Linked DNA regions of Rhodovastum atsumiense. The protein of the gene in region 1 interacts with the protein of each later gene in a pairwise test. Links are inferred from orthologs where the notes say so. Each region holds a gene or a part of one and is shown in the gene's direction. Other genes may lie near its edges.

Region 1 (7,955 bases):
GCGCGATCGGCAATCTCCAGCGCCTCGGCGAGGCGTTGTTCCACGAGCAGGACGGTCATGCCGAGCGCGCGGATGCGCCCGACCGCGGCCAGGATGTCGTCGACCAGCCTGGGCATGATGCCCTGGCTCGGCTCGTCCAGCATCAGCAGCCGCGGCTGCGTCATCAGCGCGCGGCCGATCGCCAGCATCTGCTGCTCGCCCCCCGACAGCGTCTCCGCCCGCTGGCGCAGCCGCTCCTGCAGCCGGGGAAACAAGGAGAACACCAGTTCAAGCGGCCGGAACCGATCGGGATCGCCCCGTTTCGCATAGGCGCCGAGCCGCAGATTGTCCTCCACCGACAGGCGGGGGAACAGCCGCCGCCCCTCCGGCACCAGGCCGATGCCAAGTCGCGCCACCTCGTGCGCGCGCAACTTCCGCAGGTCCTGCCCCTCGAAGGCGATCTCGCCGCTGGTCGCGACCTGCCCGGCGATCGCCTTCAGCAGCGTCGACTTGCCGGCGCCGTTGGCGCCGACCACCGCCACCACCTCGCCCTTCGCCACGTCCAGCTCGACGCCCTGCAGCGCCTTCAGCCCCCGGTAGCTCGCCGAGACGTCACGCAGCCGGAGCATATTTCTCTCCCAGATAGGCGCGGATGACCTCGGGGTTGCGCACGATCTCGGCGGGCGAGCCGATGGTCAGCACCCGCCCGAGATTGAGCACCACCGCGCGGGAGACCAGCGGCAGCACCACCTCCATCACGTGTTCCACCATGATGATGGTGACGCCGCGCGCCTGCACGTCGCGCACCAGCTGCACCCCGGCCTGCGCCTCGGTCGGCGTCAGCCCGGTCAGCATCTCGTCCAGCAGCAGCAGGCGCGGCCCGGTAGCGAGCGCGCGCGCCACTTCCAGCCGCCGTTTCTCCGGCGGCGAGAGCGACCAGGCGGGCCGGTCGATGCGCCCGGTCAGGCCGCAGAAATCGATCGTCTCCTCGGCCAGCGCCATCGCCGCGCGGGTGCGGCGGGCGCGGGCGAAGGCGCCGACCATGACGTTTTCCAGCACCGTCATCGAATCGAAGCTGCGCACCACCTGGAAGGTGCGGGCGATGCCCCGCGCCGCGCAGGCCACCGGGCCGAGCCCGGAGACGCGCACGCCCTCCAGCCGGATCTCGCCACGATCGGGCGTGACCTCGCCGCTGATCGAATTGAACAGCGAAGTCTTGCCCGCGCCGTTCGGCCCGATCAGGCCGAGAATCTCGCCTTGCCCGACATCGAAGCTGATATCGACATTGGCGGCGACGCCGCCGAAGGACTTGCTGAGTTCGCGGACCTCAAGCAGCGCGGGCATCGTCGCCTCCCCCTCGCCTGCCGAGCAGGCTGACCAGGCCCTGCGGCCGCGCCAGCGCCACCAGCACGATCAGCGCGCCGTACAGCATCAGGTCGACGCCCCGGCCGGAGCCGCCGAGATAGGATCGCGACAGCTCGCTCAGCGGGATCAGCAGCGCCGCCCCCAGCAGCGGCCCCCACAGCGTGCCCACCCCACCGAGCACCGCCGGCAGCGGGATCAGGATCGAAAGCGTGCCGGCCATGACGCTGTCCGGATCGATATAGCCGACGTACTGGGCATAGATCGCCCCGCCCATGCCGGTGAAGAACCCGCTGATCGCCGCCGCCGCCATCTTGGAGGGGAAGATGCGCACCCCGAGCGAGCGCGCCGCGGTCACGTCGTCCTTCACCGCGCGCCAGGAAAACCCCCAGCGCGAGCCCTCGATCACCCAGGCGGCGATCCAGGTCAGCGCCAGGAAGCCAAGCGCCACGTAATGGTACGGCAGCTTCGCGGTGCGGAACTGCAAAGCGAGCCAGGATTCGCCCTGGAACGGCACGTAGACCCCGGTTGCCCCGCCGACGAAGTCCCAGTTCAGGAACAGCAGCCAGCCGATCTCGCCCACCACCACGGTGGCGATGGCGTAATAATGGCCGGAGAGCCGGAAGCAGGGCCAGCCGACCAGCAGCGCGCCCAGCCCGCCGACCGCCCCGCCCACGACCATGCCGAACACCGGCGGCACGCCGAGTCGCACGAACAGCAGCGTCGAGGCATAGGCGCCGAGGCCGAAATACAGCGCATGCCCCAGGCTGATCTGGCCGCAATACCCGCCCAGGATGTTCCAGGCCTGCGCCAGCCCGGCGAACAGCAGGGTGATGATGATCAGGTTCCGCGTGTACACGTCGCCGATCGGCAGCGGCAGCACCGCCAGGGCCGCCAGCACGATGACGCCGCCGAGCAGCTCGGCGCGGCGGCGCCGCAGGATGGCATTGTCCATCAGATCCGCCCCAACAGGCCGCGCGGGCGGACCGTCAGTACCACAAGGTAGATCGCGAACATGCCCACCTGCTTGAGCGACGGCTCCAGCAGCAGCGCGGTCAGCGCCTCCACCTGCCCGATCAGCAGCCCCGCCACCAGCGCACCGGCGAGGCTGCCGAAGCCGCCGAGCGCCACCGTCACATAGGCGATCAGCGCGAAATTGGCGCCGACATTGGGCGAGACGTAATAGAACGTCGCCAGCATCACCCCGGCGATGCCCACCGCCGCCGCCCCCAGCCCCCAGCCGAGGGCGAAGATGCGGTCACGGTCGATGCCGATCAGCGCCACCGCCTCGCGGTCTTCCCGCGTCGCTTCCAGCGCGCGGCCGAACTCGGTGCGGTTGATCAGCAGCAGCGCGCCGAAGGCGGCGAGGCACACGAGGCTCGCCGCCACCTGCGGCAAGGGCAGGAACACCTCGCCCACCGCCAGCGTGCGGCCCGCCACCACCCCGGAAGTGATGGAATGGAACTCGCCGCCGAAGGCGAACTGGGCCAGGCCGCGCAGGAAGATCGCCAGCCCGAAGGTGACGAAGATCTGCACCATGCCGCGATTGAACTGCACCGACAGGGCGCGGGCGATCAGCCCCCGGTACAGCGTCATCCCCACCCCGAACAGCAGCAGCGCCACGACGGGCAGCAGCAGCAGCGGATCGACGCCCGACAACTCCCACAACACGAAGGCCGCGTACATGGCCAGCATCAGCAGCTCGCCATGCGCGAAGTTCACCACGTCCATCAGGCCGAAGATCAGGCTCAGCCCGGCGGCGACCAGGGCATAGATCAGCCCCATCAGCAGGCCGCCGATCGCGGCCTGCAGCAGAATGTTGGGATCCACCGTGCCCTAGCCGCCCACGTTCCACTGCGCCTCGACCGAGGCGATGTCGAACGGATAGACGGTGCGGTAGACGCCGCTGGTGATCTGCTGGATCACCGGGGTTGCCTCCACGTTCTGGCCGGATTCGTCGAACCGCACCCCCTTCCAGGGCACGATGAGCTGCACGCCCGGCACCGCCGTCTCGGTCAGCGCCTTGCGGATCGCCGCCGGATTGGCCGCGCCGGCACGGTTGATGGCGTCCGCGAGCACCTGCAGCGACGTCACCTGCCGCGCGGTGTTGTCGTTGAGGTCCTTGCCGCTGCGGGCACGATAAGCTGCGTTCACTGCGGGAATCGCCGGCCGGGCCTTGACGGCGTCGCCCGCGTAGGAAGACCGGCTGAACACGCCTTCCGCCAGCGCGCCCGAGGCCTTGATGAAATCGGGCTCCTGGAAGCCGGCAGCCTGGGCCATGATGGCACGCGGGTGGTAGCCGATCTCGTTCATCGCCCGCAACATCAGGATGGCATCGTTGGTGTAGCTGGTCGGCATCACCACGTCCGCGCCCGCCGCCTTCAGCCGCTGCGCCTCGGTCGACAGCGAGGGCGAATTGGCGCGGTACTTGACCTCGGCGGCCACCCGGATGCCGGCTTCCTGCGCCAGCTTGCGCTGCACGTTGCTGGAATCGACGCCGAAGATCGAATCCTCGTAGATCAATGCGACCGATTTCACCGGCCGGCCGGTCTTCTTGCCGATATCACGGAAGAAGTCGAACATCGCCTCGGTGAACATCTCGTCGTGGGGCGAGGTGCGGAAATACCATTTCAGGCCGCGCCGGTGCAGGCTCGGCGAGGAATTGTCCATCGAGATGTAGGGCACTTCATAGCGCTCGGCGACCTGGCTGATGGTCGCCGCGGTGGCCGAGGTGTAGCTGCCGATCAGCACCGGCACCTTTTCCTGGGTGATCAGGCGCTCGGCCTCGGCGCGTGCCTTCTGCGGGTCGTTCTGGTGGTCGGCCATGACCACGCGGATCTTCGCCCCGCCCAGCGCCGGCAGCCCGCCGCCATTGCCCATCAGCATCGGAATCGGCGGGTGCGTCCCGTTGATCAGCTCGGCGGTGGCCTCCAGCGCGGCCTTGGCGTCATTGCCGATCGGGGCGGCATTGCCGCTCATCGGGTAGATTGCGCCAATCACGACCTCCTCGGCCGCAGCGGCGCGTCGCGACGCAGCACCGGCCAGCGCGAGGGCACCAGCCGACATCAGCAGTTTCCTGCGTTCCATGGTCTTTCTCCCCAACGGCGATCCCAGCCCCGCGGAAAGCAATGCACGTGCCACGTTGACTGGCAAGGGAGCCTGTAGGGCGGATCAGCGAAGCGCCATGCGCCATTGCAACCATCTGCAAGGTCGCCGGCTTGCGTTGGCGGACTACGTCCGCCCTACATCACATGACGAAAGGGGAAAGACCGGGATGGGGCGAGCGATGGGACTCGAACCCACGGCATCCAAGACCACAACCTGGCGCTCTACCAACTGAGCTACGCCCGCCATACCCGGTGGAGGCGGGGTCTACGCCGAACGTGCCCGCTCCGTCAACGTGCCATTCGTCATGGCCGTGCTGCCGGCGAAATGCCGGGACAGGCGGTCCAGCGCGGCCTGCAGCACCTCCGGGCGCTTGCAGAAGGCGAAGCGGGCGTAGTGGCCGGGGGCGTTGCCTTCGTAGAAGGCGCTGACCGGGATGGCGGTGACGCCGGCCTGTTCGGTGATGTGCCGGCAGAACGCCACGTCGTCGCCATTATAGCCGAGCGGGGTGAAATCCACGGTCACGAAGTAGCTGCCCCGCACCGGCAGCACCCCGAAGCCGATCCGCGCCAGCCCCTCGGCCAGCAGGTCGCGCTTGGCGGCAAGCCCGGCGGCGAGGTCGTGGAAATAGGCGTCCTCCTTGCCCAGGCCGAGCGCGACCGCCCGCTGCAGGTTGGGGGGCGTGGTGAAGGTCAGGTTCTGGTGGGCCTTGGCCGCCACCCCCGCGAGCGCCCGGCAGGCGGTGATGTAGCCCACCTTCCAGCCGGTCAGGGAGAAGGTCTTGCCGGCGCTGCCCACCCGCAGGCAGCGCTCGCGCATGCCCGGCAGGCTCATCAGCGGGATGTGGCGCCAGCCATCATAGGTCAGGTGCTCGTAGACCTCGTCGCAGACGGCATAGGCGTCGTGGCGCTGCAGCAGCTCGGCGATGAAGGCCAGTTCGGCGGCGGTGAACACCTTCCCGGTCGGGTTCATCGGGGTGTTCAGCAGGATCGCCTTGGTCTTCGGGCCGAAGGCGGCGGCCAGTTCGGCGCGCGGTAGATCCCAGGATGGGGGCTGCAGCCGCACCAGCCGCGGGACGGCGCCGAGCAGCCGTACCACCGGCAGGTAGGTGTCGTACAGCGGCTCGATCAGCACCACCTCGTCACCCGGGTCGAGCAGGGCCATCAGGCAGGCGGTGATCGCCTCGGTGGCGCCGGAGGTCACCACCACCTCACTGGCCGGATCGACCGGGATGCCCCAGAATCGGGCGTTGGCGGCGGCGACTGCCTCGCGCAGCTCCGGCAGGCCGGTCATCGGCGGGTACTGGTTGCGCCCGTCCAGCAGCGCTTCGGCGGCGGCACGGACCACGTCCTCCGGCCCGTCGGTGTCGGGGAAGCCCTGGCCGAGATTGATCGCCTGGTGCTGCACGGCGAGCGCCGACATGACGGTGAAAATTGTCGTTCCGGTAGCGGAAAGCAGGGCGTTCGGCGACTTCACCGCATTTTTCCTCGCCGGCCGGCGGAACGGGACGCGTCCGGCCGGAAGGAGCGGCGCCCGGGAATGGGACGGGAAGAGTATGCGCAGCCTTGCCCCCGGCTTCAACGCCTGCGCCGCAATGCGCGCCCGCCTGCCCCGAAATCAGGCAGCCACGCCCAAGAGGCGGGCGGTGCGCCTGCCCAAGACGGTGGCAAAGCCGGCGCCACGGCACCGTTGCCGGGTGGCACGCTTCGTGCAAACCTGCGCGACCGCTCTCCTCTGGTCAGGACGGGCGGCAGCGAAGGCTCTTGACTCGGCGCCGCCGCCGCAGCCACGGGGTGGTCGATCCAGTAGGAGGGGGCCCGGTCCGCCGGGCCAGTTGTGCATGAAGAAGATCGAGGCGGTCATCAAGCCGTTCAAGCTGGACGAGGTGAAGGAGGCGCTGCACGAGGTCGGCCTGCAAGGCATCACGGTCGTCGAGGCCAAGGGTTTCGGCCGGCAGAAGGGCCACACCGAGTTGTATCGGGGGGCGGAATACGTGGTGGATTTCCTGCCCAAGGTGAAGGTCGAGGTGGTCTGCGAGGACGACGTCGTGGAACGCGCGGTGGAGGCGATCACCAACGCCGCCCGCACCGGTCGCATCGGCGACGGCAAGATCTTCGTCAGCTCCATCGAGGAAGTGGTGCGCATCCGCACCGGCGAGCGCGGCGAGGACGCCATCTGACATGGATCGCCGCCGCAGGACGATGGCCGCGTGCCACTCTCCCCGGCGAACGATCCGGCCACCGACGGCACTACGGAAACTGAGAAACCGGCTTTCGGCCCCTTCGCGAAGCACGTAAAGGGGCCGCTGACGGGGGCCGCGTGGGGCGGCCTCCCTGCGCCGTCCAACGGCGCGTGGACGAGGGACTGAGGAATGGTGAAGAACACTGGCGAAGACGGCGTCGCCAAGGTACTGGAGCTGATCAAGGAGCACTCGGTCGAATACGTCGACCTGCGCTTCACCGATCCCCGCGGCAAGTGGCAGCACACCGCCCAGCACGTCTCGACGATGGACGAGGATGCCTTCCGCGACGGCATCATGTTCGACGGCTCCTCGATCGCCGGCTGGAAGGCGATCAACGAATCCGACATGATCCTGATGCCGGACGCCGCGAGCGCGGTGCTGGACCCGTTCGCCGCCAAGCCGTCGCTGATCATCTTCTGCGACATCATCGAACCCTCGACCGGCCAGCCCTATAACCGCGACCCGCGCAGCACCGCCAAGAAGGCCGAGCAGTACGTTGCCTCCTCGGGCATCGGCGACGCCGTCTTCTTCGGCCCGGAAGCCGAATTCTTCGTCTTCGACAGCGTCAAGTTCGGCACCGGCCCGAACTACGGCATCTACCAGCTCGACAGCCAGGAAGGCCCGCAGGCCAGCCTGAAGGACTACCCCGAAGGCAACATGGGCCATCGCCCGGTCGTCAAGGGCGGCTACTTCCCGGTTCCGCCGGTCGATTCGGAAAGCGACCTGCGCGCCGAGATGCTCTCGACCATGGGCGAGATGGGCCTGACCATCGAGAAGCACCACCACGAGGTCGCGCAGTCCCAGCACGAGCTGGGCATGAAGTTCGGCCCGATGGTGCAGATGGCCGACCAGCTCCAGATCTACAAGTACGTCATCCACAACGTCGCGCACAGCTACGGCAAGACCGCGACCTTCATGCCGAAGCCGATCTATGGCGACAACGGCTCGGGCATGCACTGCCACCAGTCGATCTGGAAGGCCGGCAAGCCCCTGTTCGCGGGCAACGGCTACGCCGACCTGTCGGAGACGGCGCTGTACTACATCGGCGGCATCATCAAGCACGCCAAGGCCATCAACGCCTTCACCAACCCGAGCACCAACAGCTACAAGCGCCTGATCCCGGGCTTCGAGGCGCCGGTGCTGCTGGCCTACTCGGCCCGTAACCGCTCGGCCTCCTGCCGCATCCCGTATGCGACCAACCCGAAGGCCAAGCGCGTCGAAGTGCGCTTCCCCGACGCCGCCGCCAATCCGTACCTCGCCTTCGCGG
Region 2 (4,019 bases), 1.6 Mb from region 1 along the record:
TGAAGGAGTGGAAGGGAGAGGTGGTGTTCCTGCACGAGGTCGCCGCCGGCGCGGCGGGACGGAGCTGGGGCGTGCATGTCGCGCGGCTGGCCGGCGTGCCGGCCCCGGTGGTGCGCCGTGCCGGCACCCTGCTGGCCGCGCTGGAGCGCCGCGCGGGCGACCTGACCGATGCCGGCGCGCTGCCGCTGTTCGCCGCGGCCACCCCGGCGGCCGCCGAGCCGGAGCCCCGCCCGCCCGCCACACCAGAAACCTTGCCGCCCGCCGACCCGTTGCGAGAGGAACTGGCGGCGATCGATCCGGACTGCCTGACCCCCCGCGAGGCACTCGAGGCCCTGTATCGCCTCCGGGCACTGCTGCCCCCCGACAGCGTGCCTGTCACAGCGCGCATCGACCCGGTACAATGAAGACGATGTCCCCAACCGCTCATTTGGCCGACCCCGATCCTGCCGCGACCGCCCTGCAGGAAGCGCTGTCCGCCCTGGCAGCCGAGAACGCGGGCGTCGTGCCGCGCGAGGCCGCCCTTGCTGCCTTCCGTCGCCACCTGGCGCGCATCCAGAACCATGTGCGCGACACGTTCGAGCAAGGCGGCACCTCGGGGCTGGGCGCGGCGCGCCGGCTGGCATCACTGACCGACGGGCTGATCGGGGCCCTGCACGATTACGCGCTGTCGCTGCACCCGCCCGCCGCGGCGCAGTCCAACGGCATCGGGCGCCTCGCCCTCGCCGCCACCGGCGGCTACGGCCGCGGCGTGCTGGCCCCGTTCAGCGACATCGACCTGCTGTTCCTGACCGCCGACGAACCGAGCCCCTCGGTGCTGCGCAGCGTCGAGTTCATGCTGTATTTCCTGTGGGACCTCGGGCTCAAGGTCGGCCACGCCACCCGCTCGGTCGCCGACTGCCTGACCGAGGCGAACGGCGACGCCACCATCCGCACCTCGCTGCTGGACGCCAGGCCGATCGCGGGCGACGCGGTGCTGTTCCAGGAATTCGCCACCCGTTTCCGCACCGCCTGCGCCGAGGCGGGGGCCGCCACCTACATCGCCGCCAAGCAGGCCGAGCGGGCCTCCCGCCACCGCCGCTACGGTGACTCCCCCTTCGTGGTGGAGCCCAACATCAAGGAAGGCCGCGGCGGGCTGCGCGACCTGCAGACGCTGTACTGGATCGCCCGCTACGTCTTCGGCACCAACATCATGGCCGAGCTCGCCGATCCCGCGGGCCCGGCCGGCGGCATCCTGACCGAGACGGAAGCACGGCTGGCGCGGCGGTCCTGGGACTTCCTGTGGACGCTGCGCTTTCACCTGCACTACGTCGCCGGCCGCGCCGAGGAACGCCTGACCTTCGACCTGCAGCCGGTGGTCGGCGCGCGCATGGGCTATACCCGCCACGGCCGCCAGGACGGGGTGGAGCGCTTCATGCGCCACTACTTCCTGACCGCCCGCGAGGTCTCCCGCCTGACCCATGTGCTGGAGCCGGCGCTGATGCGCGCCGCCCTCGGCCCGCCGGCGCTGGCGCAGGAGACCGACGCGCAGCTCGCTGCCGCCGGCTTCGTGCTCGCCGACGGGCAGTTGCTGAGCGCCAAGGGCCGCTCCTTCGATCGCGAGCCGATCCAGATGCTGCGCATCCTGCAGGTGGCGCGCGACCGCAATCTCCGGCTGCATCCCCTGGCCATGCGCGCGCTGATCCGCAACGAGCGCCGCGCCGTCGAGCTGCGCGACGACCCGGAGGCGGCGGCGCTGTTCATGGACCTGCTGTGCGGCCGCGAGAGCGAGCACCACCACGCCGATGGCGCGGTGTGGCTGAAGATCATGAACGAAACCGGCGTGCTCGGCCGCTTCCTGCCGGACTGGGCCCGCATCGTCGGGCAGATGCAGTTCGACACCTACCACGTGTTCACCGTCGACGAGCACACGATCGAGGCGATCCACGTGCTCAACACGCTGGAACACGGGGAACTCGCGCAGATCGCGCCGGTCGCCTCCGACATCGTGCATAACCTGCAGTCGCGGCGAGCGCTGTACGTGGCGATGCTGCTGCACGACATCGCCAAGGGCCGCGGCGGCGACCATTCCGAGCTCGGTGCCGAGCTGGCGCTGGATGTCGGACCGTCGCTCGGGCTTTCGGCCGAGGAGACCGAAACGGTGTCCTGGCTGGTGCTGCACCACCTGCTGCTCAGCCAGACCGCGTTCAAGCGCGACATCGACGACCCCAAGACCATCCTCGACCTCGCCGAGGTGATCCAGTCGCCCGAGCGGCTGCGGCTGCTGCTGGTGCTGACGGTCGCCGACATGCGCGCGGTTTCGGCCAAGGTGTGGAACGGCTGGAAGGCAACGCTGCTGCGCGAACTGTATGCGCGCGTCGGCGAGGTGCTGGCGGGGGGGCTGGCCACCACGGAACGCGATGTGCGGGTGCAGCGCGCCAAGGAAGCGGCGGCGCTGCTGCTCGACGACTGGACCGCGGAGGAGCGCGAGCGCTTCCTCTCGCTCGGCTATGGCGGCTACTGGCTGGGCTTCGACCCGGAGACGCATGCCCGCCACGCCCGCATGATCCGCGACGCCGAGGCGCGCGGCGCGCCGCTGACGGTGGAAACCCAGCCCTTGCCGGCGCGCGCGGTGACCGAGGTCACGGTCTATGCCGCCGACCATGCCGGGCTGTTCAGCCAGATCGCCGGCGCGCTCGCCGTCGCCGGCGCCTCGATCGTGGACGCGCGCATCCACACCCTGACCAATGGCATGGCGCTGGATACGTTCTGGGTGCAGGATGCCGCCGGCGGCGCCTTCGACGCGCCGCACCGGCTGGCGCGGTTGTATGTGCTGATCGAGCAGGCGCTGACCGGGCGCATCAAGCTCGGCGCGGAGATCCGCAAGGCGTCGAAGGCGCTGCTCGGGCGGCGCATGCGGGCGATCCATGTGCCGCCGCGCGTGGTGATCGATAATCACGCCTCCAACCGCTACACCGTCATCGAGGTGAACGGCCGCGACCGGCCGGGCCTGCTGCATGACGTGACCTCCGCCATCAGCGATCAGGGCCTGCAGATCGCCTCGGCGCATGTCACCACCTATGGCGTGCGGGCGGTCGACTCCTTCTACGTGAAGGATGTGTTCGGGCTGAAGGTGGAGAACGAGCGCAAGCTGCAGAAGCTGCGCGAGGCGCTGCTGGCGGCGCTGGCCAATCCCGAGGACCCGCCGGCCCCGGTGCCGGCGCCGGCCAGGCGCAAGCGGGCGAACGCCGCCTGAATGAACGGGATCCAAGGGCCTTGTGGCCCTTGGTCGGTCCAGGGCCGAAGCCCTGGTGGGGCGCGGGGCAACGCCCCGCCAATCTGGCCGCCGGGGCTTCGCCCCAGACCCCACCAGGAGGCTTCGCCTCCTGGACCTCCACCAAGGGCTTCGCCCTTGGATCCCATTCATTCAGGCGTGCTTGTGGCCATGAAACCACCGGCGTAGAGCAGCGCGCATGTTCGCCATCCCCCCCGGCATTCCCCGCGCGGCCCTGGTCACCGGCAGCGCGCGTCGCCTCGGCCGCGCCATCGCCCTGGCCCTGGCCGATGCCGGCTTCGCCGTGGGCGTGCATTGCCTTGCCAGTTCCGAGGAAGCCGAGGCCACCGCCACGGAAATCCGCGCCCGTGGCGTCGCCGCCGCGGTGCTGCCGGCCGACCTCGCCGAGGAAGCGGCGGTGCGGCGCCTGCTGCCGGCGGCGACCGCCGCGCTCGGCCCGATCGGCGTGCTGGTCAACAACGCCAGCAGCTTCGAACGCGACGAATGGCACGACGCCACGCGCGAAAGCTGGGACAAGCACATCGAGCCGAACCTGCGCGCCCCCTTCGTGCTGATGCAGGATTTCGCCCGCGCCTTGCCGCCGGACGCGGACGGGGTGGTGATCAACCTGCTCGACCAGCGGGTCTGGTCGCTGACCCCGCATTTCGTCACCTACACCCTGTCCAAGGCCGGGCTGTGGACGCTGACCCAAACGATGGCGCTGGCCCTGGCTCCCCGCATCCGGGTGAATGCGATCGGGCCTGGCCCC

What was found. The genes of interacting proteins can lie anywhere in the genome.
Region 2: the proteins of NBY65_RS14935 (region 1) and NBY65_RS07280 interact in binary tests that used the Escherichia coli proteins (3 or more experiments, as listed by UniProt). The link is inferred for Rhodovastum atsumiense from one-to-one orthologs.

What each region holds. Positions count from the first base shown.
Region 1 is NZ_OW485601.1:3,274,787-3,282,741, reverse strand. The notes cover bases 5,085-7,955. They hold NBY65_RS14935 (P-II family nitrogen regulator), read left to right. Parts: upstream 5,085-6,286; coding sequence 6,287-6,625; downstream 6,626-7,955. Other genes in these bases: glnA (type I glutamate--ammonia ligase), read left to right, coding at 6,818-7,955; NBY65_RS14940 (aminotransferase), read right to left, coding at 5,085-5,922. In the rest of the region: NBY65_RS14970 (ABC transporter ATP-binding protein), read right to left, coding at 1-608; NBY65_RS14965 (ABC transporter ATP-binding protein), read right to left, coding at 592-1,323; NBY65_RS14960 (branched-chain amino acid ABC transporter permease), read right to left, coding at 1,307-2,296; NBY65_RS14955 (branched-chain amino acid ABC transporter permease), read right to left, coding at 2,296-3,171; NBY65_RS14950 (ABC transporter substrate-binding protein), read right to left, coding at 3,178-4,428; more of NBY65_RS14940, read right to left, coding at 4,714-5,084. UniProt on the Escherichia coli protein: P-II indirectly controls the transcription of the glutamine synthetase gene (glnA). P-II prevents NR-II-catalyzed conversion of NR-I to NR-I-phosphate, the transcriptional activator of GlnA. When P-II is uridylylated to P-II-UMP, these events are reversed.
Region 2 is NZ_OW485601.1:1,636,998-1,641,016, forward strand. What follows is about bases 1-3,432. They hold NBY65_RS07280 ([protein-PII] uridylyltransferase), read left to right. Parts: upstream 1-400; coding sequence 401-3,232; downstream 3,233-3,432. Other genes in these bases: mutS (DNA mismatch repair protein MutS), read left to right, coding at 1-404. In the rest of the region: NBY65_RS07285 (SDR family oxidoreductase), read left to right, coding at 3,450-4,019.